3 regions of the Promicromonospora sp. NPDC019610 genome follow, and region 2 is predicted to be linked to each of the others. Evidence: riboswitches for the same ligand, from Rfam matches in the RefSeq annotation. Region 2 holds a riboswitch; each other region holds the start of a gene.

Region 1 (9,999 bases), on a different contig from region 2:
CGACGACGGCACCGAGTTCACGTTCAACACCCCCGAGGCGGCCGCGCTGCTCGACGTCTACCGGGACGCCTACGCCGAGGGCCTCATGCCCGACGACGTGCTCACGGACGCCTACCTCGGCAACAGCCAGCTCTTCGCGGAGGGCAAGGTGGCCTGGTCGACGGGCGGCGGCAACTTCATCAACAGCGTGCTGGAGAGCAACCCGGCGCTGGAGGGCAAGATCACCTCCTCGCCGTACATGGGCGCCACGCCGCTGTACGTCCAAGGCCTGTCGGTCTCGAGCGCGTCCGCGAACCTGCCGACAGCGGTGGCACTGGCCCGGTACGTCACGAACGCCGTCAACCAGGAGGCGTTCTCGGCCGAGGTGCCGGGCGTGTTCCCGTCCACGGAGGCCTCGCAGGAGAACCCGGACCTCGCGCAGAGCGACGGCACGCCGCAGGGCGACGCCAAGGCGATCGCGTTCAGCAACCTCACCACGGCGCGGGTGCTGCAGCCCGTCGAGATCAGCGAGGCCATGACCACCGTCATCAACCAGCAGCTCGCGGCGGCGATCACGGGCGACAAGACGTCGTCGGAGGCCCTCGACGCCGCCGTCGACGAGTGCAACAAGCTGCTCGCCGACCAGTGAGACCAACCAGGGCGCCTCGCGCCCGCGACGAAAGGCCAACTGCAATCGTCCACGACTCCGACGTCGCCGCGCCCGCTGCGACGACAGCGCTGTCAGAGGCTCGCGCATGACCGGGCCCGCCCACGTCCCCGCCGGCCGGCCCGGCGCCGGCCTGACCAGCGAGCACGCCACCCGCGTGCGGCACCGCGGCGAGGGCCGCACCGTGCTGCTCGACGGGCTGGACGTCCCGGTCGAGGCCGGCACCGAGCTGCGCTACGCCGTCCTGCCCGTGCTCGACGAGAAGCTCACCTACCGCTCCACCTACGTGGCGCTCGACCTGCTGCTCGACGACGGCACGTGGCTCTCCGCGACCGACCCCGGCCGCGACCTGCTGGACCAGCACGGGATGCCCGCGACCGCCGTCGGGCAGGGGGAGGCCCGCATCCTGGTGCCCGACCACTGGAACCTGGTCCGCGTGGACCTGGGCCCCGTGGCCCGGGCGCTGCCGGGCCGCCGCGTGCGCGCGGCCGCCGCCGTGACCGCCGCGCCCGACCGCGGGCGCACCGAGGCGTGGTTCGACACGGTGTCGGTGGCGCCGCGCGTCGCGCGCACGGTCAACGGCCGTGCGGACCTCGTGGACACCCGGCGCGGCACCCACTCCTCGGGCGCCTACTCGCGGGGCAACAACGTGCCCGCGGCCGCTGTGCCGAACGGCTTCACGATGTGGGTCCCGCTCACCGACGCCGCCTCCGAGCGCTGGCTGTACTCCTGGGCCGCGCACAACGGACCGGACAACCGGCCGCGGCTGCAGGGCGTGGGCATCTCGCACGAGCCGAGCCCGTGGATGGGGGACCGCGACCAGCTCGCGTTCCACCTCGTGCCCGCGGGCTCGGCGGGCGCCGACGGCGTGCCCGACGCCGGCCTCGACGCCCGTTCGATCGGCTTCTCGCACGACGACGAGACCGCGCGGCCGCACCGGTACGACGTCGGCCTGGACGGCGGCGCGCGCGTGGCGGTCGCGGCGTCCGACCACGGCGGCGTGCTCCGGTTCACGTTCCCGCCCGGCGCCACGGCGGGGCACCTGCTGATCGACGCCGTGGGTGACTCCCGGGCGGACGGCCCGCCCGTCTCCGTCACCGTGCACGACGACGGCACGCTCAGCGGCTGGTCCGACCACGGCAGCCCGCTGTCGGTGGGCCGCAGCCGCATGTACGTCGTGGGCCGGATCTCCCGCCGGGTCCTGCGCACGGGCCGCGCCCGCGGGCGGGACCACGCGACGTACGCGACGGTGGCCCTGGAGGGTGCCTCCGCGGCGGGTCGCACCGTCGAGGTGCGCGTGGCGACGTCGTACATCAGCGAGGAGCTGGCCTGGCTCGCGCTGGAGCGCGAGGTGTCCGGGACGTTCGAGGAGGTCGCCGACGCCGCCCGCGCGCAGTGGGAGGAGCGCCTCGGCGTGCTCGACGTCGAGGGCGCCTCCGAGGAGCAGCAGGTCACGCTGTACTCGAACCTGTACCGGCTCAACCTGTACCCGTCGTCGTACACCGAGGTCGGGGCCGACGGCGCGCCCGTGCACGCCTCGCCCGTGCTCGACGGCGCCCCGGTGGTGCCCGGCGAGATGTTCGTCAACCACGGGTTCTGGGACACCTACCGCACCTGCTGGCCGGCCTACGCGCTGCTGTACCCGGAGGTCGCGGGCCGGCTCGCCGACGGGTTCGTGCAGCAGTACCGGGAGGGCGGCTGGGTCGCCCGCTGGTCGTCGCCCGGCTACGCGGACCTGATGACGGGCACGTCGTCCGACGTCGCCTTCGCCGATCTGTACCTGCGCGGCGTGGACCTGCCCGACCCGCTCGTGACCTACGACGCCGGGCTGCGCAACGCCACGGCGCTGCCCACCCGGTCCGGCGTCGGGCGCAAGGGCCAGGACTTCGCCCTCACGCACGGCTGGGTGCCGCGGGACGTCGAGGAGTCGGTGTCGTGGAGCCTGGAGGGCTACATCAACGACGCCGGGCTGGCCCGGATGGCGCAGGCGCTCGCGGAGGCCCCCGGGACCCCGGACGAGCGCCGTCGTTCCCTGCGCGACGAGGCCGCCTACCTGCGGCAGAGCGCGCTCGGGTACGTGCACCTCTTCGACGCCGCCACGGGATTCTTCCGCGGCCGCGCCCGGGACGGTGCCTTCGACCCGGCCCCGTTCGACCCGGACGCGTGGGGCGGCGACTACACCGAGTCCGACGCCTGGAACTTCCTGTTCCACCCCGTGCACGACGGTGCGGGGCTGGCCGCCCTGCACGGCGGGCGCGCCGGGCTGGAGCGGCTGCTGGAGCGGTTCTTCGCCGCGCCCGAGCGGGCCGACAAGCCCGGCAGCTACGGCACCCCGATCCACGAGATGTTCGAGGCGCGTGACGTGCGCCTGGGCCAGCTCGGGCAGTCGAACCAGGTGTCGCACCACATCGCCTGGACGTGGTCGGTCGCCGGGCGGCCGGACCGCACCCAGGAGGTCGTGCGCGAGATCCTGACGCGGCTGTGGACCGGCAACGACATCGGGCAGGGGTACCACGGCGACGAGGACAACGGCGAGATGTCGGCCTGGTACGTGCTGGCCGCCCTCGGGCTGTACCCGCTGGAGATCGGCTCACCGCGCTGGGCGGTCACGTCGCCGCTGTTCGACCGGGCGGTGGTGCACCGGCCCGACGGTGACCTCGTGATCGAGGCGCCGGGTGCGGCCGAGCGGGTGTACGTGGCGGGGCTCGAGGTGTCGGCTGGTGCTGGTGCTGGTGCTGGTGCTGGTGCTGGTGCTGGTGCTGGTGCTGGCCGGGTCGTGGTCGAGCCGTCGGTCGACAACGCCGACCTCGTCGGGGGAGCGACCCTCCGCTTCGCCCTGTCGGACGTGCCGACGCGCTGGGGTGTGCCCGCGGACGACGGCGAGCCGGCTGCTGCGGGTGCGGGTGCCGCGGTTGGTGCCGGCGCACCCGGTGCCGCTGGCGCAGGTACAGGCACCGACTCCGCGGGTGTCGCCGGCGCCGCCGTCGTCGGAGCTGATGCTGCCGGTGCGCTCCGGCCGGCGTCCGACCGGCCGTGGCGGCGTGCCGACGGCGGCTGGCGCGGCGCCGAGGGCGACGTCCTGCCGCACCTGACCGACGGCGACCTCACGACGTCGGCGGAGGTGGACGGCACCCTTGAGTGGGTGCCCGCAGCAGACGCCCCGGCAGGCGCGGTGCTGCGCGCCTACACGCTGACCTCGGGCCCGTCCCCCGAGACGGCGGCCTCGGAGTCGGCGGCGGCCTCGGAGTCGGCGGCGGCCTCGGAGTCGGCGGCGGCCTCGGAGTCGGCGGTGGCAGCGGCGTCGGCGGACGGAGCGGGGACGGGGCAGCCGCCGTCTGCCTGGCGACTGGTCGCGGCCGACGGCCGGGTACTCGACGAGCGGTCCGGCGAGGAGTGGCGCTGGCCCGGCCAGCTGCGTCCCTTCGTGCTCGACGAGCCCGTTCCGCTGACCGCCGTCCGGCTGGAGCTCGCCGAGCCGGCCGCCCTGGCCCAGATTGAACTCCTCCTGGACTAGCCGCACGCCGGAGTGCGCTTCTGCCCCGTCATTGCGCCCGAAACCAGCCTGGTTCCGGGCCCAATGACGGGGTAGAAGCGCACCTCCGTTCGGTACCCTCCCGCCTTCCGTGTGCTCCCGCCTTCCGTGCCCTCCGGCCTACCGCGCCCTCCGGCGTCGATGAGATCGGTCGGTTGCCTTGAAATCGGTCGGTTGCGTCGAGATCGGTCGATCGACCGACCGGTCTCGAGGCAACGGACCGAACTCATGGAGCGGCCACCGCAGCCGCCCGCCGCGCAGCCCGCCTGCCGCGCAGCCCGCCCGCCGCGCAGCCCGCCCGCCGCGCGCCCCGCCCGCTCCACGCCGGAGCCCCCAGGTCCCGGGATGTGAGATCTGGGCAAGGATCATTGACTTCTATGGGTTCCATTCGTATCTTCTGTGACATCGAGACCAACCGCACTTATCCGATCGGAGAGATGTAGAAAGCCTCGACAGGTCATGAGTTCCGACGCGAAGCCCCGGCTGGTCGGACGGCAACCCCCCGCGCGGGTGGGTGCCCCGGGTGAGGACCAGGTCCACCGCCGCCGGCGGATGACAACACGCGTCGCTCGCCGCTGGGCGAGCAGGTGAGGAGAACGACGATGACCCGGAGCGCTGCCCCCGCCGTCCACGTGTCCCTGCCGACCCGGAACGTCACCGTGCGGGCTGGTGCTGCCCCGCGCGAGCACATGTGTTGTCGCTGACCCCGACAGCCCCGACGCGCTGACCGGCCGCCACAGGCGCCACCGGCCCGCCGCCCGGACCTCCTCTCGGCGTCGCACGCCGAGCCCCGGCCGCCTCCGGCCCTCACGTCCCTGACCGGACGCCTCACTCCTGCCCTCTGGCAGCCACGCTCCCGGGCGACCCCTGGACGCCGTCGCGCACCCTGCGCGCCGGCCGGGTCCCCCGGGCGCCGTCGCGCAGCCGCAGCCCGAACGGAGCCCCGCCGTGCCGTACCCGTCGCAGCCCACGTCCCTCGCCTCCACCTCCTCCCGTCCCGTCGTGCTCGGCGTGGACCTCACCTCCGCCGGAGCCCGTCCGGGCGCGCACCGTGCACGCGGCCCGGTCGCGCCGCGCCCGTTCGACGGCGAGCGGTTCCTGCACCTCGTGCGGACCGCCGACCGCGGCCTGCTCGACTTCGTCAGCCTCGACGAGGGCTTCCTGCTCCACCCGGGCCGCAGCCAGGTCACGGGGCGGCTGGACACGGCCGTCGCGGCGGCCCGGGCCGCGCGGGTCACGACCGGCATCGGGCTGGTCGCCGCCGTCGACACGGTGCACGTCGAGGCGGCCCACGCCGCCGTCGCGCTGAGCAGCATCGACCGCGCGAGCAGCGGCCGGGCCGGCTGGCAGGCCGTGCGGCAGAGCAAGCTCCCCGAGGCGGACGACGCGTGGGCCGGCCGGGTCGAGCTGGGCATCCGCTCCGTGACCCAGGTGTGGACGGGCCGTCCCGGCAGCGGGGCGGGCGCGGTCGAGCTCGACGCCGAGGGCCGGTTCCGCGTGGACCACGACGGCATCCGGTTCGCCGTCCGGGGCCGCCCGGCCGCCGGCACGGACGACGCCCTGCCGCAGACGCCCCCGCCCGTCGTCGTCCGCGTGCGCTCCGAGGCGAGCGCGGCGCTCGCCGGCCGTACCGCCGACGTCGCGCGGATCACCGTCACCGACGCCGCGCACGCGGTGCGGCTGCGCCGGCTCGTGCGGGACTCAGCGCTGTCCGCCGGGCGCGACCCCGAGGAGCTGCGCGTGCTCGCCGAGGTCTACGTGGTGCTCGCGCAGGAGCGGGCCAGTGCGCGCGCACGCCTCGAGCTCGTCGAGGCCCTGGAGGGCACGGCGGTCATGGGCGACGGGCTGGTCGTCGCCGACACGCCCGACGAGCTCGCGACCCTGATCGCCGACTGGACCACCGTCGGCGCCGTCGACGGGTTCCTGCTGCGGCCGTCGTCGCTGAGCTCCGACCTCGACACGATCACCGACCACCTGGTGCCCGCGCTCCAGCACGCGGGCCTGTTCCGCACCGAGCGGACGGCGACCACGCTGCGCGGCTCGCTCGGGCTGTCGGACGCCGAGGCCGCCGAGCGGGCGCTGCCCACGGGCCGGCTCCTGAGCGCCTGACCATCCGACGAACCACGCACCACCCGGAGGAGACCACCATGACCACCCCTGAGCCGCAGACCCCCGAGCTGCACACCCCCGAGCCGCAGACCCCCGAGCCGCAGACCCCCGAGCCGCAGACCCCCGAGCTGCAGACCCCCGCAGCCGCGGGCGCCAAGGTCGCCGCCGGCGCCCTGCTGATCGACGTCCGCTCGGCCGCGGGCCGCGCCTCGGCGGGCGAGATCCCGGGCGCCACGCTCGCCGACCGCACCAACCTGGACGCGCTGTTCGGGCCGTCCGACCACCCCGCGATCACCCTCGACACGCCCGTCGTGGTCGTGTGCGGCTCGGTCAACGGCTCCGGCCCCGTCGCCGAGGCGCTCGCGGCCCGCGGCTACACGAACGTGTCGCACGTCGACGGCGGGTTCCCCGCGTGGAAGGAGGCCGGGCTGCCCGCGACGGAAGCGGCAGACCAGCCGGCGACCGAGGCGGACCAGCCCGCGACCGCCGGGGCAGACCAGCCCGCGGCGGCGCCGAGCGCGGCGCCATGACGATCGCGCACGACGTCCGGGCGGCAGGTTCGGGCAGCGGCACGGTCGGCGGCACGGCGAGCGTCGTGGTCCGGCGGGTGCGGGACGACGAGCACCGGGCCGTCGCCGAGGTGCTCGTGACCGCCTACACGCACGACTTCGAGATCAGCGACAGCTACCGTCACTCGCTCGGGGCGGTCAGCCGCTGGGCGAGCGAGCACGAGGTCTGGGTCGCGGTACCGGCCGGCGAGGCGGGTGCGGGCGACGCCACGCGGGTGCTGGGTGTCGTCGTCACCCCGGCGCTCGGCGGGCCGGCGCTGTCGGCGCTCGCCCAGGACGGCGAGCTCGACTTCCGCCTGCTCGCCACGCACCCCGACGCCCGCGGGGGCGGCGTGGGCGAGACGCTCGTGCGGCACGTGATCGGGCTCGCGCGCGACCGCGGCGCCCGCCGGGTCGTCATGAACTCCGGCGACCAGATGCGTGCGGCCCACCGCCTCTACGAGCGGCTCGGCTTCGGGCGCCTTCCCGAGCGCGAGACGCGCGTCGTCGAGACGAAGCAGGGGCCGACGCGCCTGCTCGCCTTCGGCCTCGACATCGCCGACACCGACGCCCCGGCCGACACGCGGGACGGTCGGCCATGACCGGCTTCGCCACCCGGCAGGTGCACGCGCGCAGCACGGGGCGGGACGACGCCGGGCGTGCCACCGGCGCGGTCGACGTCGTCCCGTCCGACTCCGCGCCGTCGGCCCGCGTGGTCCCGCGGGCCACGCCCGTCTACCTGACCGCAGGGTTCGAGTTCGAGGAGTGGGAGCAGGCCGCCGGGCACTTCGGCGCGGGCGAGGGGTTCGCCTACACGCGCACCGGCAACCCGACCACGGCCGCCGTCGAGCAGCGGATCGCCGCCCTGGAGGGCGGCACCGACGCCCTGTTCCTGGCCAGCGGCCAGGCGGCCGTCACCGTCGCCCTGCTCGGCCTGGTGGAGGCCGGCCAGCGCGTGCTCGCCGCGTCCAGCATCTACGAGGGCACGCGCGGGCTGCTCCTGGAGAACCTGCCGCGCCTCGGCATCGAGGCCGACTTCGTGGACGACGCCGCCGACCCCGCCGCCTGGGAGCGCGCGATCCGCCCCGAGACGCGCGTGCTGTTCCTGGAGTCGATACCGAACGCGCGCAACGACCTGCCCGACCTGGCGGCGGTGGCCGACGTCGCGCACGCCCACGGGCTCGTGCTCGTCGTGGACAACACGCTGGCCACGCCGTACCTGCTGCGGCCCATCGAGCACGGCGCCGACGTCGTGGTGCACTCCGCCAGCAAGTTCCTGGCGGGGCACGGCTCGGTGCTGGGCGGCGTCGTCGTCGACTCCGGGACGTTCGATCCGCGCGCCGCGGGCGCGCTCTACCCGCACCTCGTGGCGCCCAGCCGCACGGGCGGGCCGAGCGTGGCCGACCGGCACGGCGGGAACGCGCGCCTGGCGTACCTGCGCGAGACCGTGGCGCCCCGGTTCGGCCCCACGCCGTCGCCGCTGAACGCGTTCCTCGTGGGCCAGGGCATCGAGACCCTGTCGCTGCGGGTGGCACGGCAGAGCGCCGCGGCGCTCGAGGTCGCGCGCTGGCTGGCGTTCCGCCCGGAGGTGGCGTCGGTGGACTACTCCGGGCTGGACTCCAGCCCGTCGCATGCGCTGGCCAAGCGGTACCTGCCGGACGGTCAGGGCTCCGTCTTCACCTTCACGCTGCACGGCGGGGCCGCCGCTGCGCGGGCCCTGGTCGAGGCCGTCCAGGTCTTCACGCACATGACCCACATCGGCGACGTCCGCTCGCTCGTGCTGCACCCCGCCAGCACCAGCCACGTGCTGCGCACGCCCGCCGAGCGGGCCGCCGCGGGCGTCCACCCCGGGACGCTGCGCCTGTCCGTCGGCATCGAGGACCTGCCCGACCTGCTCGCGGACCTCGACCGCGGCCTCAGGTCGGCGGACGAAGCCGCCCGGAACGCCGCGGCCGGCACACCCGACGCGAACAGCACCCCACGCAAGGAGACACCATGACCCGCCGGCAGCACCTCGGCTGGTTCCTGGCCCGCGGCTTCGGGCCGCACGGCTGGGGCCACGACTACCTGGACTGGAACTACGACTGGACCCGGCCCGACCTCTACGTCGAGTCGGCCCGCGCCCTGGAGCAGGCGGGCGTGGACCTGCTGATCATCGAGGACGCCCCGTCGCTCGGCAGCCCGGAGACCATCGACCTGCGCGTGCGGCAGGCGTTCGGCGGCCCCAAGCACGACCCGCTGCTGCTGGCCCCGTACCTGTTCGCCGCGACGCAGCACCTCGGCGTCGTGCCGACGGTCAACCCGGCGGCCGTGCTGCCCTACACCGGTGCGCGGCAGCTCGCGACGCTCCAGCACCTGTCGGGCGGACGGTTCGGCCTCAACCTGGTGACGGACACGGGCAGCGCGCGGCACTTCTCGGACGCACCGCCGCTGGGGCACGACGCGGCGTACGACCGCGCCGAGGAGTGGCTCGACGGCGTCCGCTCGCTGTGGCGCTCCTGGGACGACGGCGCGCTGGTCGCCGACCCGGGCGCCGTCGGGCCGGGCGGTGCGCGGACCGGGGGCCGGTACGCGGACGGGCGCCTGCTGCGCCCGGTGCGGCACCGCGGCGAGCACTACGCGTTCGACGGCCCGCTCAACGCCCTTCCGTTCGCCGGCGGGGCCGACGGCGAGCCCGTGATCGTCTCGCCCGGCGGCTCGGACCGGGGGCTGGCGTTCGCCGGCGCGAACAGCGACGTCCAGCTCGCGCTCGCACCCTTGACGGAGCGCAGCGTGCGCGACTACCGGGCCCGGGTGCACGCCGCGGCGCGCGCGTCCGGCCGGGCGCCGGAGCACGTCAAGGTGCTGTTCGCGATCAAGCCCGTGCTCGTGTCCAGCCCGCAGGAGGCCGACCGCCTGGTCGCGGCGTCGGCGGACCCGGACGACGGCACGCTGCTGCGCATCGCCGAGCAGCAGTCCAGCGACCTGGAGACCGACCTGACGGCGCTCGGCCTCGACAAGCCGCTACCCACGGGCCTGTTCGGCGACCACGTCTCGCACGGGTCCATCAAGCGGCTGGTCGGCGAGCACGACCTCGCGACCACGCCGCTGCGCGTGCTGCTCGGTGGGCTCGCCCGCCTGGGCCGCATCGCCGACCGCTCGGGCTGGGTGGGCACCGCCGGCGA
Region 2 (9,999 bases):
CCATCAGCACCAGCGGCGTGTTGCTCGCCGTCTCGACGCTCCCCGCGGCCAGCCCCATGGCGACGGTCAGCCACGTGAACGAGAACGCCAGGAGCAGCACCAGCCCGGCGGCGCCGAGCCAGCCCGCGACCCCGGCGTCCGACCGGAACCCGAGCAGCACCGCGAACCCGACCATCACCGTCAGGGCGAGCACCGTCCGGACCACCGCGCCGAGCACGTGCCCGGTCAGCACCGAGACGCGCGCGATGTCCATGGTCCGGAACCGGTCGAACATCCCGCCGGTGCGGTCGATCGCGACGGAGACGGCGGTCCCGTTCGCGACGCTGGACACGGTCATCACCCAGATGCCGGGGACCAGGTAGTTCAGGTAGTCGGCGCGGCTGCCGCCGCCGTCGACCGGGAGGCCGGCGCCCAGCGTGCCACCGAACACGTACACGAACAGCAGCAGGAACACGACGGGGATGGCGATCAGCATGACCGCCAGCGAGGGGTAGCGGCTGAGGTGCCGCAGGTTGCGGCGCAGCATGGTCATCGAGTCGCGGACGGCGTAGGTGGTGCTCATCGTGCGGTCACCTCCGCGGCGTGCCCCGTGAGCGCCAGGAACACGTCGTCGAGGCTGGTGGCGCCGCCGGGCACCTGCGCCTTGAGCTCGCCCGGCGTCCCCTCGGCCACCAGTGTGCCGGCGTCGAGCACGCCGACCCGGTCGGCCAGCGCGTCGGCCTCCTCGAGGTACTGGGTGGTCAGCAGCACGGTGACGCCGTCGGCGACCTGCTCGCGGACCACCTGCCAGACGGCGCGGCGGCTGCGCGGGTCCAACCCCGTCGTCGGCTCGTCCAGGAAGATCAGGCGCGGCCGGGTGATGAGCGTCATCGCCAGGTCGAGACGACGCCGCATGCCGCCGGACCACGTCAGGGCGCGACGGTCGGCAGCGTCGGCCAGGTCGAACCGGTCGAGCAGCGCCGCGACGTCCCGGACGGCGGTCGCCCGGTCGAGATGGGCCAGGTCGGCCATGAGGCGCAGGTTCTCGCGGCCGGTCAGGAACATGTCGATCGCCGAGAACTGCCCGGTCACGCCGATCGCCGCCCGCACCCGGCCCGGCTCGCGGCGCACGTCGTGGCCCGCGACGCGCACCTCCCCGGCGTCCGCCGCGAGCAACGTGGACAGGATGTTCACCATCGTGGTCTTGCCCGCGCCGTTCGGCCCCAGCAGGGCGTACACGGAGCCGGCGGGGACGGTGAGGTCCACGCCGTCGAGCACGTGGTGGTCACCGTAGGACGTGTGCAGGCCGGCGACCTCGATCGCGGTGCGGGGTGCGGCCACGGCCGCACTGTGTGGTGTGGTCATGACCGCAGCGTGCAGGGTTGCCGCTGCGGCAAGGTCAAGCCCGTCGGCCCGGTGCGTCCGTGGGCCGGGCGGCCCGTCAGTCGGTGTAGCCCCCGCCGGGCACGTCGAAGACCTCCTCCAGCGTCGTGACACCGGTGTCCGCCAGGTACGCCGCCAGGTCGCGGCCCACCCAGCGCAGGTGCCAGGCCTCGGGGGCGTACCCCGTCACCGCGCTGTTCTCGGGCGTGTACCGCACCAGGAACCCGTACGTCGCGGCGTGCTCCGCGACCCACCTCCCCTCGGCGGTCCGCCCGAAGCACGGCTCGAAGTCGCACCCCGGCTCGCTCGTGCCGCCCACGTCCACCGCCAGGCCCGTCTGGTGCTCGCTGTGCCCCGGGCGCGCCGAGACGGCGTCCGCCTGCTCCGCCCCGAGCTGCGCCACCCAGCCCGCGTACACCGCGGCCTGCTTCGGGTACCCGCGGTAGGCGCTGCGCAACGTCAGCCGGACACCGTCGGCGTCGGCCGCCGCGAGGAGCGCCGAGAGGTCCGGCGCGACGTCGGGCCGCACGAGATAACCGCGCACCGTGGTGAGATCGGGCTCGTAACCGACCGGGTCGAGCGGCGTGTGCTTGTTGACCACCACCCAGGGGCTCGCCGGGTCCGTGGTCGACCGGGCGGTCAGGTCGAGGCCCGGGTCGTCGCCCGGCCCGGCATCAGCGGGCGCGCTCTGTTGCCCGACGGCGCTCGCGGCGCCCGCCCCGCCGTCGGCTGCGGCTCCCCCGTCGGCGCCCGCCCCGCCGGTCCCCGGCTCCCCCGCGCCGTGCCCGCCGCCCTGCTGTCCGGAGCCGGTCAGCCCCGCACCGTCCGACGGCCTGGCCGGCCGGGCACCGGATCCGTCCGCGCAGCCGGCGAGGAGCATCGGTGCGGCGAGCAGCGCGGCGAGGAACAGTGCGGCGGCGAGCAGCACCGCGGGGACGCCCCCGGCGCGGGCCACGGACAAACGGTTCGAAAAGGTAGGCACACCGGAGTCGTGTGCGGGCCGCGGCCCCCGATGTCAGCGGCGCGCTGTGACGTGGGCAACACCAGGGTCGTGTCATGGGCGGTCTCCTGCCGGACACACTGTCTCGGAAGCATCCACCCCCGAGGACCCGCACCCCAAGGTCCTGCACCCCGAACGCACGGAGAGACCCGGAGCCCACCCTGACCACCAACACCGAGCCGGACCGCGTCGCGGCGGGACCGCTCACGCCCGCGCGCACGGAGGAGCTCTTCGCGACGCACGCGCGCGCCGTCCACCGGTATGCCCGCGCGCGGCTCCCGGCGGCCGAGGCGGAGGACGTCGTGGCCGAGGTCTTCGCGATCGTGTGGCGCAAGGGCGAGCTGCCCGACAACCCGCGGGCGTGGCTCCTGGCCGTCGCCCGCCGGGTGATGGCCAACCAGGCGCGCGCCCGGCAGCGGCGCACGGCCCTGGTCGAGCGGGTGCGCACGCATCCGGCCCCGGCGGGCGCCGACGACGTCCGGCTGGTCGGTGAGCTCGACGAGCTCCGCCGCGCGATGGACCTGCTGCGCCCCGCCGACCGGGAGGTCATCGCGCTGCTCGCGGCCGCGGAGCTGAGCACGGCGGAGGTCGCCCAGGTCCTGGGCTGCACGACGGCGGTCGCGGCCACCCGGGTGCACCGTGCCCGACGCCGGCTGCGCGCGGCGTACGAACGACTGACCGACGAACGGCCGACCGAGGAAGGAGCCTGACGTGGACGACGACGAGCTGACCCGCGCCCGCCGTGCGCTGCGCGCGGCCGATCCCGAGCTCGACCTGGCACGCGCGTACGCCGAGTCGCGCGCGCGGGCCGAAGCGCCGACCCGCGACGACTGGGCCGATCACCGGGCCGACGACTGGGCCGGCGACTGGGCCGGCGCCGGCACCGTGGAGGTGCTGCTCCGCGACCCCGACACCCGACCCGGGCGGGTCCCGGCCGCGGTCCGGCGCGCGTCGTCGCGCCGCCGCGGGCCGGTCCTCGCGTGGACGGCGGCGGCGGCCGCGGCGGCCGCCGTCCTCGCGCTGAGCCTGGCGGGCGCGCCCGGGCCGGACGCCCTCCCGGGCTCGGCCCCGGGCCCGAGCACGCCGGCGGCCGGCGCCCCGCACCCTGGTGTGTCGCCGTCGCCGTCGCCCACGACCTGGCTGACGCCGGGCAAGGTCGTCACCCTGGCGGGCAAGGCGATGACCGGCGCGGGCTGCGGCGTGAAGCTCCGCTCGACGCTCGGGGACGACTCGATCATGCGCTTCTACCGCGTCGACGAGCCGGACGTGGCCGTGCCCAAGCCCCTGCTGGACCAGCAACCACTGCCGGTGCTGCAGGCGGCGACGGCCCGCGTGGTGCTCGACGTGCCCGGCTACGACGGTACGAACCAGCGGCTCGACCAGGACCTCGCCGTGGAGAACCTCGCCGTGGAAGAGCGCGCCGGGCGGACGGTCGCGCGGATCCGGATCACCCCGTCGGACAGCCAGGTGCACGGCGGCGACGTGACCCGCGTCGAGCTGCTCCTCGACACCGTGACCTGGCTGCCGGCCTCCGCCGAGATCTGGGCCGAGTCCGAGGGCGGCAAGCAGATCCAGGTGCGCAGCGAGCTGAGCTGGTCGGGGTGCGCCGAGCCGAGCGAGGCGCCGACGTACGAGAGCGTCCGGCCGTGACCAGGCCCGGACCGGCCCGCCGCGACAGTTTCCCGGGCGCGCTCCACCCCGCCGCCTCCGCCGGGGCCGCGTGGCGCCGTGCGCTGCCGGTGGCCGTGCCGGTGCTGCCGCGTGCTAGCTTCACCGCATGAGGTCTCCCGAAGCATCCAGGTCAGGGCTGCCGGTACTCCGGTAGCCCGAGATGCCCCTGTAGAGAAGAACCGCATCCGAAGGGCCCGTAGTGCCGTCCCGGCCTACCCGTCTCCCTCCACCCTTCGGAGTTCTTCATGCCTGTCCTGCTCTACGTGCTCGCGGTCGCGGTCTTCGCGCAAGGCACGTCGGAATTCGTCCTCGCCGGGCTCGTGCCCGGCATCTCCGCCGGCCTCGGCGTCTCGGTCGCCCAGGCCGGCTACCTGACCTCGGCCTTCGCCGTCGGGATGGTCGTGGGCGCGCCGCTCACGGCCGCCGTCGGACGCCGTCTGCCGCCCCGCTGGACCCTGTCCGCCTGCCTGCTCGTCATTGTCGCCGCGCACGTCGCCGGGGCGCTGACCGACAGCTTCGCCGTGCTGCTCGGCACCCGGTTCCTCGCCGCGGTCGCGAACGCCGGGTTCCTCGCGGTCGCGCTGTCGACCGTCCAGCACGTCGTCCCCGCCGGGCGGCGGGCCCGGGCGCTGGCCACGATCCTCGGCGGCACGACGCTCGCCCTGGTCGCCGGCGTCCCCGCCGGCGCGCTCCTGGGCGAGATCTGGGGCTGGCGCTCCGCCCTGTGGGCGATCGCCGGGGTCGCGGCCGCCGGCCTCGTCGCCGTGGCCCGCCTGACGCCGGTGCGGCTCGACGCCGGGGCGCCGCGCGCCCGGCTGGACCTGCGCACCGAGCTCGCCGCGCTGCGCTCCCCGCGCCTGCTGCGCCATCTCGTGCTCGGGGTGCTGGTCAACGGCGCGACGTTCTGCGCGTTCACCTACCTGGCGGTCGTGATCACCGACGGTGCGGGCCTCGGGTCCGCGCTCGTGCCGGCGGTGCTGGCCCTGTTCGGCCTCGGCGCCTTCGTCGGGGTCTCGGCCGCGGGCCGGCTGGCCGACGCGCACGGCGGGCGCCTGCTCGCGGTCGCCGGTCCCGCCCTGCTCACGGGATGGGCCCTGTGGGCCGCGCTCGCCCCGAGCCCCGCGGCGGTGTGGGTGCTCGCCCCGGTGCAGGGGGCGCTGTCGTTCGCCGTCGGCGGCACGCTGATCGCCCGGAGCATGGCGGCGGCCCACGGCGCGCCGACCCTGGGCGGCGCGTTCTCGACGGTCGCCCTCAACCTCGGGGCGCTCGCCGGTCCGGTGCTCGGCGGGTTCGCCGTCACGGTGCTCGGGCCCGCCGGGCCCCTGGCGGCGAGCGCGGCGCTGACAGCCGTGGCCCTCGTGCTCGGGGCGACAGCCCGGCCACACCCCGCACGTCTCCAGGAAGATGTCACGCGCCCGAGGAGGTAACGCTCAGGTAGCAGTGCTACCTGAGCGTTACCTCCTCGGGCGTGTGACGTTTTCCCCGGAGACCGCCGGGAGCCGTCGCGTGGCCGGAAAGACCGCGGCGACATTCTGACCGCGACGCCGTCGTGCCTGGTAGCGTCCCCGGCACGACGGCGTCGAGCACGAGCGAGGAGACGGATGCGGCCCCTGTTCCCCCTACTGGCACGTTTCGCGGTGCTGGTCCCTACCGCGCTGCTCGCTGCCGTGCTGCTCCCCGCCGTGCTGACGTCCTGCTCCGCGGGCCCGGACGACGCCCCCGCCGGGCCCGTGGAGCCGGCCCCCGCCCGGGAGGCCGCGACGGAGCAGTACACGGCGGCGCTGGACGACGTCCTCGGCGCGCTCCAGGAGTCCGTCCCGGGGGTGGCGTGGACCGCCAAGGACCGCTTCCCGTTCGTCACCGGGCAGCCCGACGGCGAGTGCGTGCTCTTCCTCGCCGAGAGCCTGGGCGAGGGCGACCTGTACGAGCCCAGCGACGGTCTCGCCGACCTCGCCGCCGGGCTCGACCCGGTGCTGCGGGAGCACGGCTTCGACCCGCTGTCGGACGTGACCCACGCGGACAACGGCGGCGACGCGTACGTGACGGCCACCGACCCGGCCGGCTGGGAGCTCCGGGTCTCGGCGTACCCGCCGCTCGTGGGCCTCTCGGGTCCCGTGGAGAGCGACGAGTGCGTCGGGGCGTAACCGGCCCGACGACATGACCGGCTAGAGGCTCCCCCACTCCGCGGCGGCCTCGGTCACCCGCGCCCGGACGGCGGCGACCGCCGGCCCGTGCGGCACGCCGCGGCGCCCCGCGAGGTACAGCGTGTTCAGCGGCGGCGCCTCGGGGTGGTGGAGCTCGACCACCTGCCCGGCGTCCAGCGCCGACGCGACCAGGTACCGCGGCAGCACGGACACGCCCGCGCCGGCCGCGACGGCGGCGAGCACGGCGCGCAGGTCGGGCACCACCAGGGCCGTCGTGTTCGGCGGGCGCCGGCCGAACTCGCTGCGCCAGTACCGGCGCACGATCGGCAGGTCCTCCGCGTACGCGACCAGCGGCAGGTGCGCCAGGGCGGCCACGGGGTCGGCCGCCAGGCGCACCGGGTCGACCGTGTGGGCCAGCGCCGGCGGCCCGACGAGCAGGAACTCCTCGTCGACCAGCGGCGTCGCCACCACGACGTCCTGCCGCGGGCGCACCGAGGACACGACCAGGTCGAGGTGTCCGGCCGCCAGCGCCGCCAACAGCTCGTCGCCGAGCCCGAGCGTGGTGCGGAGCTGGAGCCCCTGCGCGACGAGCCGCGCGAGCGCCGGCAGCACACGGACCGTCATCAGCTCGGCGGCCCCGCCGATCCGGACGAGCCCGCGCACCGCCGGCTCGACGTCGCGGGGGCCGAGGGCCGACCGGAGCCCGTCCACGTGGAGCCCCACCTCGGCGGCCAGCGCCACGGCGCGCTCCGTGGGCTCCGCGCCGCGGCGGGACCGCACGAACAGGCGGGTGCTGAGCTGTTCCTCCAGGCGGGCGAGCTGCCCGGTGACGGCGGGCTGGCTCACGCCCAGCCGCTCGGCCGCCGCCGACAGCGACCCGGTGCGGTAGACCTCCAGGAAGGTGGCGAGGAGGTCGAGACCCGGCACCGGCACCACCCTCCGTCGTCGTCCCCTGTCCGAGCCACAGGCTAGCCCGGCTCAGCGTGCCGCGAGCGCCTTCAGCACCGCCTCGGCGGCGGCCGCGCTGGACTGCGGGTTCTGCCCGGTGATCAGGTTGCCGTCCTGGACCACGGTGCTGCTCCAGGGCGCGCCGACCTGGACGACGGCGCCGCGCTCGCGCAGCCGCGACTCGACGAGGTAGGGCGCGGCGTCGCCGAGGCCGCCCTGGCGCTCCTCCTCGTCCGTGAACGAGGTGAGCGCCCGGCCCGCGTAGGCGAAGACGCCGTCCGGCCCCTGGGCGCTGAGCAGCGCGGCGACGCCGTGGCACAGCGCGCCCACGGTCGTGTCGCGGTCGTTCGCGGTGAGCAGCAGGCGGCCGAGGTCGGCGTCGTGCGCGAGGTCCGCCATCGGGGCGTGGCCGCCCGGGAGGTAGATCGCGTCGTAACCGGCGGCGTCGACGTCGGCCAGCGTGAGCGGGTGGGCGAGCTGGTCGGCGATGCCGTCGAGGTAGGCGCGGAACTCCGCCGCGTCGGCGGCGGGCACCCCGCCGCGCTCGTCCAGGCTGACCGCGTCGACCGTGGGCGCCACGCCCCCCGGGGTCGCGACGTCGACCTGCGCGCCGGCCGCGGTGAGCACGCGGTGGGAGGCGGCGACCTCCTCGGCCCAGTAGCCGGTGGGGTGCTCGGTGCCGTCGGCCAGGCGCAGGCTGCTCGCGGCGGAGACGACCATCAGAATCTTTGTCATGACGTCAGAATCCATCACCGGATGCCGAACCTGGCGGTCAGAGCCATCACCAAACTTATGGCTCCGATTTGTCCGAGGCGTGGACGGTTTGCCGACCACATCCCGGGCATGCCTACGATCAAGTCTCATCATCCAGAGCGGTCGAGAGTCCTGGCTCCACGACACCGCAGCAACCTACCTCCGAGGCGCCAATCTCGGGGCAAGGTGCTAACGCCAGGTCCGATGGAGCTGATACGCATGGCAGTCACGAACCCGCACCTTCCCACCGCCACGATCCTGGGCTACCCGCGCATCGGCCGGAGGCGCGAGCTCAAGCGCGCCGTCGAGTCCTTCTGGGCCGGCCGCACCACCGCCGACGAGCTGGAGGCGACCGCCCGCGACCTGCGGCAGACCACCGCGCGCCGCCTCGTCGACCTGGGCCTGGACGCCGGCAACGCTGCCGTCCCCGGCTCGTTCTCGTACTACGACCAGGTGCTCGACGCCGTCGCGCTGCTGGGCGCCGTACCCGACCGCTTCGCGGGGCTCACCACGGACGAGGGCCGCCTGCCGCTGTCCGCCTACTTCACGGTGGCGCGCGGCGAGGGCGACAACGCGCCGCTCGAGATGACCAAGTGGTTCGACACGAACTACCACTACCTGGTCCCGGAGATCGGGCCGGACACCCCGATCGGGTTCGTCGACGACCGCGCGGTGCGCGAGTTCACCGAGCTGGCGCACCCGGCCGACGGCGGCCAGGCCGTCGTGACCCGCCCCGCGTTCGTGGGGCCGGTGACCTTCCTGCTGCTGAGCAAGGCTGCTGGGCCCTCTGCCGCGGCTCTGCGGGGCTCGCAAGCTCACTCCTCAGCCGCAGGCGACACCCCGGACGGCTTCCGCCCGCTCGACCGGCTCGACGACGTCGTCGCCGCGTACGCCGACCTGCTGCGCGCGCTGGCCGCCGCGGGCGCGCCGTGGGTGCAGCTCGACGAGCCCGCCCTGGTCACCGACCTGCTGGACGTCCCGTTCGACGAGGTGGCCGACGCCGTCCGCCGGGCCTACACCCGCCTCGCGACCGAGCTCTCCCCCGCCGGCTCCGGGGCCGACGGGGTCGACGGGGTCACCGCCGAGCGCCCCGCGATCCTCGTCACGGCCCCGTACGGCGACCTGCGCAGCGAGGCCGGCGACGGGCTCGCCCTGCTGGCCGGCACCGATGTCGAGGCGATCGCGATCGACCTGGTGCGCGGCGCCGTGCCGACCGGCCCGGTCCCCGGCCTGGAGAACAAGACCCTGGTCGCCGGCGCGATCGACGGCCACAACATCTGGCGTGCCGACCTCGACGCCCGTCTGACCGTCGTGGAGGGCCTCGCGGCCCCGGGCACGGGCGTCGGCGCCGGTGCCCTGGCCGTCGGCACCTCGACGTCGCTGCTGCACGTGCCGCACGACGTCGCCGACGAGCCCCGCCTCGACGCGGACCTGACGTCGTGGCTCGCGTTCGCCGACCAGAAGGTCGCCGAGGTCGTCACGCTGGCCACCGCGCTGACCGACGGCCGCACCGCGGTCGCGGACCGGCTCGCGGAGTCGACGGCGGCGGTGCGCTCCCGCGCCGCCGCGCCCGGCGTCGTCGTCCCCACGGTGCGCGAGCGCACCGCCGCACTGACCGCGGCAGACGTCGAGCGCGCGCCGTACGCGGAGCGGGCGGCCGCGCAGCAGGCGCGGCTGAACCTGCCGCCGCTGCCGACCACGACCATCGGGTCGTTCCCGCAGACGGCCGAGATCCGCAGCACGCGCGCCGCGTGGGTACGGGGCGAGCTGTCCGACGCCGACTACACGGCGGCGATGCGCGCCGAGATCGCGAGCACGGTCGCGCTCCAGGAGGAGCTGGGCCTGGACGTGCTGGTGCACGGCGAGCCCGAGCGCAACGACATGGTGCAGTACTTCGCGGAGCAGCTCGACGGCTTCGCGACGACGGTCAACGGCTGGGTGCAGTCGTACGGCTCCCGGTGCGTGCGGCCGCCGATCCTGTGGGGCGACGTGTCCCGGCCCGCGCCGCTGACGGTCGAGTGGACGGCGTACGCGGCGTCCCTGACGTCACGGCCGGTCAAGGGCATGCTCACGGGCCCGGTCACCATCCTGGCCTGGTCGTTCGTGCGCGACGACCAGCCG
Region 3 (9,999 bases), on a different contig from region 2:
CCAAGGGCGGCATGCCGGTGCTCGGCATCTGCAACGGCTTCCAGGTCCTCACCGAGGCACACCTGCTGCCGGGCTCGATGGTCAAGAACGACCACCTGCACTTCGTGTGCCGGGAGCAGTCGCTGATCGTCGAGAACGCGCGCACGGCGTGGACCAACGAGTTCCGCCGCGGGCAGCAGATCACGATCCCGCTGAAGAACCAGGACGGCCAGTTCGTCGCCGACGAGCGCACCCTCGACGAGCTCGAGGGCGAGGGCCGCGTCGTCTTCCGGTACGACGGCTGGAACCCGAACGGGTCGCGCCGTGACATCGCGGGCATCACCAACGACCGCGGCAACGTGGTGGGGCTCATGCCGCACCCGGAGCACGCGGTCGAGGCGGGCTTCGGCCCGGCGTCGGCCGAGGGGCCGCGCGCCGGTGTGGACGGGCTGACGTTCTTCACGTCGGTGCTGTCCTCCCTGGTCCACGCGTGACCACCGGACAGGTCCGGGCGGGTGGGCATGGTCGCTGAGGTTCTCGCGGGTCTCACGATCGAGGCGGTCGGCTGGGACCACGCGGACGCCGTCCGCCTGCGCGACCAGCAGCAGCACGAGATCGACCTGCGGTACACGCAGCCCGGGCGGCCGTCGACGACGGACGCCGACGGCGTTCCCGTGCCCGACGCGCGCGACCAGGTGGACCCGTCGAACGTGTTCGCGACCCTGCTGCTGCGGGTCGACGGCGCGCCGGCCGGCCACGCCGCGCTGCGCGACCTGTCGGGCCGCGACGACTACCGGGGCGGCCTGCACCCGGACGGCACGGCCGAGGTCAAGCGCGTGTACGTGGCGCCGGGCTTCCGCGGGCGCGGGCTCTCCCGCACGCTGATGAACGCCGCGGAGGACGTCGCCCGCGGCGCCGGCGTGCGGCACCTGATCCTGGAGACCGGGCTCATGCAGCCCGAGTCGCTCGGCCTGTACCTGCGGCTGGGGTACGACCCCGTCGAGTCGTTCGGTGTGTTCTCGGACGAGCCGGGTTCGCGGTGCTTCGGCAAGTGGCTGGTGCCCGACGGCGCGACACCGCTGGTCGAGCCCTCGCTGGTCGAGCCCGTCGCGACCCCGCCGGCCCCGGCGTCCGCCCCGGTGCTCCGCGAGGTCCCCTGGGACGACCCCGACGCCGCCGCCCTGCGGCGCGCGATGTGGGCCTACCTCCAGCCGCTCTACCCGCACCTGACGCGGGTCGTCGAGGCGCGCGGCGGCCACGACGTCGTCGATGTCGACCGGGGGCGCACCTCGCTGGTGACGGTCCTGGCCACGATGGACGGCCGGCCCGTCGGCTGCGCCACCCTCGCGCCGTCGCCGGTAGGCCCGGAGCACCTCGCGGCCGATCCGCTGCGCGGTGTCGGCGGCATCGCCGCCGCCGCGGAGGCGGGCGAGTCGCGCGGGTTCGAGCTGCAGAGCGTGTTCGTGGACCCGTCGGCACGCCGCGCGGGCGTCGCCTCGGCCCTCGTCGGATACCTCGAGGAGGCGGCCCGTCGGCGCGGCGGCCTGGCGTCCTACCTCAACACCGGTATCCGGCAGCCCACGGCGCTGCGCTTGTACGGGAAGCTCGGCTACCGGCCGGTGCTGCCGTACCCGCCCTACGACTCGGACGACGCCCAGCTCCTCTTCCTGGGCAAGGCGCTCTGAGCGTACGTCCGGGACGGCGCCGGGGAAGACGGTACGCAGCCCAAGGGGTAACGCAGACGTAGCACTGCTAGCTCGGTGTTACCCCCTCGGCCGCGTAACTCTTCCCCCGAGCCCGAGCCCGAGCCCGAGCCCGAGCCCGAGCCCGAGCCCGAGCCCGAGGCCCCGCGTCACGACCGCCCGCGCAGGTACTCCAGCTGCGCCCGCACCGACGAGCGGGCCGCGGGCAGCACTGACGCGTCGACGTCGGCGTACACCGCGTCGGTCACGGCGTCCAGGAGCGGGTCCGGGAGCGGGGCGGCGGCGTCCGGCAGCATCACCCCGAGGGTGGTGAGCGCGGAACGCACCTGGTCCAGCCGCTCCGCGCGGTGCTCGCGATACGCGTGCACGGCGGCGCGCAGGTCCGGGATCACCGGCCCGTGCCCGGGCAGTCCCGGCACCGGGCCGGGCAGGTCCAGCGCGCTCAGCCGGTCCAGCGACACCAGGTAGTCCCGCAGCGAACCGTCCGGCTCGGCGAGCACGGTCGTGCCGCGACCCAGCACCGTGTCCCCGGTGAGCACCACGGTGGACGTGCCGTCCGAGACGACGAGGCACACCGAGTCCGCCGTGTGGCCCGGCGTGGCCAGCACCTCGACGCGCAGGCCCGCCACCTCCAGGGCCTCGCCGTCGGCCAGCGGGCCTGCGCCCCCGGCGCAGAACTCCGGCAGCACGCCGCGCGACGGCGCGCCGGTGAGCTCCCGGAACCGGGCCAACCCGCCGGTGTGGTCGGCGTGCCGGTGGGTGACGAGCACCAGGTCGACGCGGCCGGCGTCGGCCAGCGCGGCGAGGTGCGGCGCGAGGTCCGGGCCAGGGTCCACGACCACCCGTCCCGCCGCGCCCGGGGCACCCAGCACGTACGACCGGGTGCCGTCGAGTGTCATCGGGCCGGGGTTGTCGGCCCGGAGCATCCTCGCAAAGGGGGTAATGAGGTCCACCGAATCACCCTATCCAGCGGTCAGCAGCGCTTGTGCCTCGCCGGAGGGCGGTGTGTGATCGGTAAATCACCTCCCAATGAAGAGAGGAATACCTCAGATGTCCGCCATCTCAGGCGCGGCGCAGCACTACCGCGTCCGCAGAACACCGGCACTCATCTCCGTGGCGGCGCTCGCCACCACGACACTGTTCGTACCCCCTCTGGCCACCCGCGCCGCCCCGACCGCCGAGGCAGTCGTGAGCGCCGACTCCGTCACCTTCGTCGACGACGGCGCCACCGCGACGGTCGCCGTCACGGTCGAGGCCGCCGACGGCGCCGTGCTCGACGCCCCCGTCACCGTCGGCTGGCGCACCGGCTCCGGCACGGCCACCGCTGACGCCGACTACGCCGCCACCTCCGGCACGCTCGAGTTCCCCGCCGGCACGCCCTCCGGCACCGAGCGGACCGTCCGGATCACCACCCGCGCCTCGGACTCCGGCGAGACGGCGGAGACCGTGCCCGTGATCCTGGAGTCCCGGGACGCGCAGGTCTCCCGCCAGCCCGCCGTCGTCGTGCGGGCGCACGGCCTGCCCTACCTGGACCCGCGCCTGTCCACCAAGAAGCGCGTCGCCGACCTGCTCAAGCGCATGACGCTCGCCGAGAAGGTCGGGCAGATGACGCAGGCGGAGCGCGCGAACGTCACCAGCGACCCGGCGGCCATCACGGAGCTCGGCCTCGGCTCGGTGCTCAGCGGCGGCGGTTCGACGCCCGCCGAGAACACGCCCGAGGCCTGGGCGGACGCGATCGACAGCTTCCAGACGCAGGCCCTCGCGACGCGGCTGCAGATCCCGCTGATCTACGGCGTCGACTCCGTGCACGGGCACGGCAACCTGTACGGCGCGGCGATCCTGCCGCACAACATCGGGCTCGGCGCCACGCGCGACCCCCTGCTGGTGGCGCGGGCCGAGCGCATGGTCGCGTCCGAGACGCGCGCGACCGGCATCCCGTGGACGTTCGCGCCGTGCGTGTGCGTGGTGCGCGACGACCGCTGGGGCCGCACCTACGAGTCCTTCGGGGAGCACCCCGCGCTCGCGAGTGTGCTCGGCGCGGCCGCCGTGACCGGCTTCCAGGGCAGGGACCTGGACAGCAGCACGTCCGTGCTCGCGACCGCCAAGCACTTCGTGGGCGACGGCGACACCACCTTCGGCACCGGTGAGGGCGACTACACGATCGACCAGGGCATCACCGAGCAGAGCCGGCGGCACGTCGAGCAGGTGGACCTGCCGCCGTACGTCGCGGCGCTCAAGGCCGGCGTCGGCTCCGTCATGCCGAGCTTCTCCAGCATCGACTGGACCGACGACGGCCTCGGCAACCCCGTGAAGATGCACGCGAACCGCGAGCTGGTCACGGGATGGCTCAAGCAGAAGCAGGGGTTCGACGGCTTCGTGATCAGCGACTGGCAGGGGATCCACCAGATCCCGCCACTCGCGGACGACTCCCCGACCACCGACCAGATCGTCACCGGCGTGAACGCGGGCATCGACATGTTCATGGAGCCGTCGCAGTTCGAGCGCTTCCACACGCGGCTGCTCGCGGCGGTCCAGGAGGGGCGTGTCAGCGAGAAGCGCATCGACGACGCCGTGTCCCGGATCCTCACCGCCAAGTTCGAGCTGGGGCTGTTCGAGGAGCCGTTCGCGGACCGGTCGAACGCCGACGACATCGGCTCGGCGGAGCACCGGGCGATCGCCCGCAAGGCCGTCGCCGAGTCGCAGGTGCTGCTCAAGAACAGCCACCGCGCCCTGCCGCTGGACGACGACGAGAGCATCTACGTCGCGGGCCGCAACGCCGACGACCTGGGCAACCAGGCCGGCGGCTGGACCGGCACGTGGCAGGGCTTCTCGGGCGACGTCACGCCGGGCACCACGATCCTGGAGGGCATCGAGGCCGCGGCCGGCGACGTCACGTTCAGCGAGGACGCCTCCGCGCCGACCGACGGCGCCGACGTCGGCATCGTCGTCGTCGGCGAGACACCGTACGCCGAGGGTTTCGGCGACGTCGGCGGGCCCGAGTGGGCCTGGGACCCCGCCGACGGCGGGGTGCCCCGCGAGGAGAAGTCGATGTCGCTGCAGCCCGGCGACGCCGCGGTCGTGGAGAAGGTCTGCGCCGAGATCAGGACCTGCGTGGTCCTGGTGGTCTCGGGGCGGCCGCAGGTGCTCACCGACCAGCTCCGGTCGATCGACGCGCTGGTCGCGTCGTGGCTGCCGGGCACGGAGGGCGCCGGCGTCGCGGACGTGCTGTTCGGCGACCGGAGGTTCACGGGCAAGCTGCCCGTCTCGTGGCCCCGGTCCGCCGACGACCCGGTGGTGAACGTCGGGGACAAGCACTACGACCCGCTGTTCCCGTTCGGCTGGGGCCTGTCCACGGGCGGCCGCACGTCGCACCACGACGAGCAGCGGCTCGCGCTGCAGACGGAGGTGCTCGACCCGGCCACCGGTGTCCCGCCGGCGGCGTCCCGGGCGATCGCGACGTCGGACGTGGCGCTCCTGGAGGGCCACGAGGCCCAGGCGACCCGGATCCTCACCCGGGCCGGGAGCTGACGAGGCGTCGAGGCCCGGCGGTCGCGCCGACCGCCGGACCTCGACGGCCTACCCCGCCGAGGCCAGCGCCTGCTCGACGTCCTCGATGATGTCCTGGACGTCCTCCAGGCCCACCGAGAGGCGAACGGTCGTCTCCGCGATGCCCACGGCGGCCCGGCCGGGCGCGCCCAGCTTGCGGTGCGTGGTCGTCGCGGGGTGGGTGATCAGGGACTTCGCGTCGCCGAGGTTGTTCGAGATGTCGACCAGCCGCAGGGCGTCGAGGAACGCGAACGTGTGCCGCTTCGCGGCGTCGTCGTCCGTGCCCTCGGGGACCGCCAGGTCGAACGTCACGACGGTGCCGCCCCCGCTCATCTGCGACCGTGCCAGGTCGGCCTGCGGGTGGGAGTCGAGGAACGGGTAGCGCACGGTGCCCACGGCGGGCAGCTCCTCCAGGGCCTGCGCGACGGCGAGGGCGCTCGCGCTCTGGGCGGCGACGCGCACCGGCAGCGTCTCCAGGCCCTTGAGCAGGGTCCACGCGTTGAACGGCGCCAGCGACGGCCCGGTGTTGCGGATGAACGTCTGCACGGGGCCCGTGATGTACTCCGTGGAACCGAGGATCGCGCCGCCCAGCACGCGGCCCTGACCGTCGATGTGCTTGGTCGCCGAGTAGACGACCACGTCGGCGCCCAGCTCGAGCGGCTTCTGCAGCAGCGGGGTGGCGAACACATTGTCCAGCACCACGACCGCCCCGGCGGCGTGCGCCAGGTCCACGACGGCGCGGACGTCCACGATGTCCTGCATCGGGTTCGAGGGCGTCTCGAAGAACACCACGTCCGCGGGCGTCGAGAGCGCGTCCTCCCACTGGGACAGCACGTGCCCGTCCACGTAGTCGGTGCGCACGCCCCACTTCTTGAAGATCTCCTCGAAGATCACCACGCTGGACCCGAACAGCGCCCGGGCGGCCACGATCCGGGAGCCGGAGCTCACGAGAGCGGCCAGCGACGTGAACACCGCGGACATGCCGGTGGCGGTCGCGTAGCAGGCGTCGGCGCCCTCGAGCTGGCGCAGACGCTCCTCGAAGGTGTGCACCGTCGGGTTGCCGTAGCGCGAGTAGACGAACCGGTCGACGTCGCCCTTGAACGCGGCCTCGGCCTCCGCGGCGTTGTCGTAGACGTAGCCCTGCGTGAGGAACAGCGCCTCGCTCGTCTCCTGGAACTCGCTGCGCTGGTGGCCGCCGCGCACGGCGAGCGTCGCCGGGCGGACGCCGTCGGGCAGCGGCTTGCGGCCGGAACCGCCGGGGTTCGCGCCGGGCGGGAACGCGCCGGTGACGGTCACGCGGGGCCCGCCGTCCACGGCAGGCCGGCGACCTTCCAGCCCTGCTGGTCCCGGACGCCGTCGGCCCCGGGCGCACCCTCGAAACCCTCCAGCACGTTGTACGACGGCGCGATGCCCGACGCCGTGGCGAGCCGCGCCGCCGCGATCGAGCGCTGGCCGGAGCGGCACAGGAAGACGAGGGGCCCGTCGGTCACGCCGGCCGCCCGGAGCTCCTCCAGGAACCGCGGGTTGGGCACGCCGCCGGCCCGCACCCACTCGGAGAACACGGGCTGCTTCTCCAGCGACGCCGTGTCCGGGATGCCGATCGTGCGCCACTCGCCCTCGGTACGGACGTCCACGAGCGTGGCGTCCGGGTCGCCGGCGAGCAGGTCCCAGGCCTGCTGAGGCGTGATGTCGCCGGCGTAGCCGTCGGCCGGTCGTGCTTCGACGCGCGCGGGATCGCTCATGATGCTCCTCCATCGGTCGTGGCGGTAGCACCCTCGTCCGTCCTCCGCTGCTGCGGGGAACGCTGGGTTGCTGCGGCGTCGTCGTGCCACGTCACTCGGCCGCTCGGGATGGTCGTTGCCCACCCTACGACATGGTGTCCGGTGGGTGGAACAGTGTCTCGACAGGCAACCCGAGTAAAACAGTAGGGAACGAGCCGACCGGATCGTGGGACCAGCATCTGAGACATGCGTTGACAGGTGTTTTGCCCGCAGCACAGGATGGCCGCAGGTCATGAGCGCCAGCGTCAAGCCCCGGCTCGCTGGCCGGCAACCCTCCCTCCGCGGTGGGGTGCCCCGGGTGACGACCAGGCCGCGCGCAGTCCGCGTGCGGCAAGCGCGGGGGAACCTCCCCCAGGACTGTGCTGGAGGACGCCATGTCTGCTCCCACCCTCAGCCGTGCCACCACGGTGACCGGCCTCGCCCCGCTGCGCCCCGTCGTCGGCGGCGGGACGCTCGTCCCCCTCGTGGACGGCACGCAGGTCTCGTACGCGAACCTCGACGTCGCCGCGTCGGCCCCGGCCCTGCAAGCCGTCGCCGACCGGGTCACCCAGGTGCTGCCGCTGTACGCCAGCGTGCACCGCGGCGCCGGCTACCTCTCCCAGGTGAGCACGGCGCTCTACGAGACCGCGCGCCGCACCATCGGCGCGTTCGTCGGCGCCCGCGAGGACGACCTGACGATCATCACCCGGAACACCACCGACTCGCTCAACCTCCTCGCCGGCTGCGTCCCCGCCCAGCCCGACGGCGAGCCCGGCCGCGTGCTGGTGCTCGACGTGGAGCACCACGCGAACCTGCTGCCCTGGCAGCGCACGACCGGCGCGACCGTGCTGACCGGCGGTGCCACCGTGGCCGAGACCATCGCCCAGATCCGGGAGGAGCTGGCCGACACCGCGGCGGACCGCCCGTACGCCCTCCTGGCCCTGACCGGCGCCTCGAACGTGACCGGCGAGTCCCTCCCGATCGCCGAGATCGTCGCCGTCGCCCACGAGTTCGGCGCGCGCGTGGTGCTCGACGGCGCCCAGCTCGTGCCGCACCGCCGCATCTCGCTGGAGTCCACCGGCGTGGACTACCTCGCCTTCTCCGGGCACAAGACCTACGCCCCGTTCGGCGCCGGCGTGCTGGTGGGCCACCGCGACTGGCTCGACCAGGGCACGCCCTACCTCGCGGGCGGCGGCGCCGTCCGGCGCGTGCGCGTGAGCGGCACCGACTGGCACGAGGGGCCCGCCCGCCACGAGGCCGGCTCGCCCAACGTGATCGGCGCGGTGGCGCTCGCGGCGGCCTGCGAGGAGCTGGCAGCGCTCGACCCGGCCGAGGTCGTCGCGCACGAGAACGCCCTGCGCCGCCGGCTCGTGTCGGGGCTGGAGGCGATCGACCGCGTCGAGGTCGTGCGGGTCTGGGCCGACGCCGTCGACCCGGTCGGCGTCGTCACCTTCACCGTGACCGGGTACGACCCGGGCCTCGTCGCCGCGTACCTGTCCGCGGAGCACGGCATCGGCGTCCGGGACGGCCGCTTCTGCGCGCACCCGCTCCTCGGCCGGCTCGGCTTCGACGCCGGCGCGGTGCGTGCGTCGGTCGGCGTCGGCACCGCGGGCGAGGAGATCGAGCGGCTGATCGCCGCCGTCGGCCGCCTGGTCGACGAGGGTCCGCAGGCCGGGTACGACGTCGTCGACGGGCTGTGGGTCGTGACCGACGACCCGCGTCCGGTGCCCGAGGGCTCCGGCCTCGCGGGCCTGCTGGCGACGGCCGCCCTGGGCTTCGACGAGGCCTTCGGCTGCCTCCCGGACGAGGACTGACGGCTACAGCGCCAGCGCCACGCAGATGCCGCCCATCGTGAGGTCCAGGCCGATGCACCACAGCGCGAGCGAACGGTTCACCACCACGTCGCGGCGGTAGTGCACCACGTCCCACCCGGCGTGCGCGGCGAGGGCGAGGCCCGCGAGGGCCAGCCCGAGACGCGGCTCCAGGAACAGGGCCGCCGTCGCGACCCCGAAGAAGCCGGCCATCGCGGCGGCCTGCGGCCACGTCGCCCGACGTCCGCGGGCCAGCCCGATGCCGGCCAGGACCAGCCCCACCAGGACGAACGCGATCCAGCGCGGCGTGTCCAGCAGCTCGGACGCGACGGGGATCGCGGACGCCAGGAGGGCGACGAGCCAGGCCGTCCAGCGGACGCCGGTGACGGCGGCGGCCAGGTAGCACAGCGTCGCGACGCCGATCGCGGTGGTCGGGTCCTCGGCGACGGCGTCCTGCCAGGTGCCGCCCACGATCGCCGTCCCGCCCACCAGCAGGGCGAAGCCCGTCAGCACACCCAGCACGATCCAGGCGGTGTTGGTGGGCCAGGTCCCGGTCCACCGGCTCGGCCGCGCGGGGGCGGTCGTCTCGAACGTCTCGGCCATGGCTCCGTCCTCCCTGTCCCGGCGCGTCGGCACCGTCGCGTCCAGATACCCGCTAGGGGTACCCAACCACGCGCAGCCAGGGACGCGGAACCAGATTCGGCCACCACCGAAGGGTCAGACGTACAGGTCCCTCCGGGGACCCGTACGTCTGACCCGTCAGAGCGGGAAGGCGCGCGGGCGGGGGATCGCCGCCTCGATCTGCGCCGCCAGCGCCAGCAGCGTGAGCTCACCGCCCGGCCGGCCGACGATCTGCACCCCCATCGGCAGCCCGGCCGGCGCCTCGGCGGTGGGCGCGGTCCAGTGGGTCGGCACGGTGATCGCGGGCAGCCCGGCGACGTTGAGCATCGACGTGAAGGGTGTGTACTGGCACTGCTGCTCGAAGTTCCGCTCCGGGTCCTCGGCGTCGTACCACCCGATCGGCCGCGGGGTGAGCGCCAGTGCGGGGGTCACGACGGCGTCGTAGGCGCTGACCTGCGCCACGAGCGAGCGCTCGAAGCCGGTGAGCGTGCGCACCGCCTCGGCGAGCTCCCGCGCGGGCACCTCGCGGCCCGACCGGATGAGCCACTGCGTGAGTGGCTCCAGCCTGCCGAGCGTCTC

Evidence for each region. Region 2 has a riboswitch for S-adenosylmethionine ahead of metE (5-methyltetrahydropteroyltriglutamate--homocysteine S-methyltransferase). Riboswitches for the same ligand answer to the same signal wherever they lie in the genome.
Region 1: linked by a shared signal. The riboswitch ahead of ACH45N_RS11250 (LLM class flavin-dependent oxidoreductase) and the one ahead of metE (5-methyltetrahydropteroyltriglutamate--homocysteine S-methyltransferase) in region 2 are both predicted to bind S-adenosylmethionine.
Region 3: linked by a shared signal. The riboswitch ahead of ACH45N_RS02555 (aminotransferase class V-fold PLP-dependent enzyme) and the one ahead of metE (5-methyltetrahydropteroyltriglutamate--homocysteine S-methyltransferase) in region 2 are both predicted to bind S-adenosylmethionine.

Annotation. Positions count from the first base shown of each region.
Region 1 covers NZ_JBIRXX010000001.1:2,520,669-2,530,667, forward strand. The annotation lists gene ACH45N_RS11240 (extracellular solute-binding protein) at 1-628, shown strand, start outside; gene ACH45N_RS11245 (GH92 family glycosyl hydrolase) at 735-4,160, shown strand; SAM riboswitch class IV at 4,634-4,745, shown strand; gene ACH45N_RS11250 (LLM class flavin-dependent oxidoreductase) at 5,127-6,287, shown strand; gene ACH45N_RS11255 (rhodanese-like domain-containing protein) at 6,326-6,817, shown strand; gene ACH45N_RS11260 (GNAT family N-acetyltransferase) at 6,814-7,437, shown strand; gene ACH45N_RS11265 (O-acetylhomoserine aminocarboxypropyltransferase/cysteine synthase family protein) at 7,434-8,834, shown strand; gene ACH45N_RS11270 (LLM class flavin-dependent oxidoreductase) at 8,831-9,999, shown strand, end outside.
Region 2 covers NZ_JBIRXX010000002.1:990,572-1,000,570, forward strand. The annotation lists gene ACH45N_RS16135 (ABC transporter permease) at 1-562, opposite strand, end outside; gene ACH45N_RS16140 (ABC transporter ATP-binding protein) at 559-1,344, opposite strand; gene ACH45N_RS16145 (M15 family metallopeptidase) at 1,421-2,317, opposite strand; gene ACH45N_RS16150 (RNA polymerase sigma factor) at 2,419-3,072, shown strand; gene ACH45N_RS16155 (hypothetical protein) at 3,074-4,012, shown strand; gene ACH45N_RS16160 (Cmx/CmrA family chloramphenicol efflux MFS transporter) at 4,279-5,460, shown strand; gene ACH45N_RS16165 (hypothetical protein) at 5,671-6,177, shown strand; gene ACH45N_RS16170 (LysR family transcriptional regulator) at 6,199-7,104, opposite strand; gene ACH45N_RS16175 (type 1 glutamine amidotransferase domain-containing protein) at 7,156-7,860, opposite strand; SAM riboswitch class I at 7,986-8,089, shown strand; gene metE (5-methyltetrahydropteroyltriglutamate--homocysteine S-methyltransferase) at 8,098-9,999, shown strand, end outside.
Region 3 covers NZ_JBIRXX010000001.1:582,777-592,775, forward strand. The annotation lists gene purQ (phosphoribosylformylglycinamidine synthase subunit PurQ) at 1-473, shown strand, start outside; gene ACH45N_RS02530 (GNAT family N-acetyltransferase) at 501-1,664, shown strand; gene ACH45N_RS02535 (MBL fold metallo-hydrolase) at 1,832-2,608, opposite strand; gene ACH45N_RS02540 (glycoside hydrolase family 3 N-terminal domain-containing protein) at 2,733-5,210, shown strand; gene ACH45N_RS02545 (O-succinylhomoserine sulfhydrylase) at 5,259-6,524, opposite strand; gene ACH45N_RS02550 (rhodanese-like domain-containing protein) at 6,521-6,970, opposite strand; SAM riboswitch class IV at 7,238-7,352, shown strand; gene ACH45N_RS02555 (aminotransferase class V-fold PLP-dependent enzyme) at 7,384-8,802, shown strand; gene ACH45N_RS02560 (hypothetical protein) at 8,806-9,402, opposite strand; gene ACH45N_RS02565 (amidase) at 9,559-9,999, opposite strand, start outside.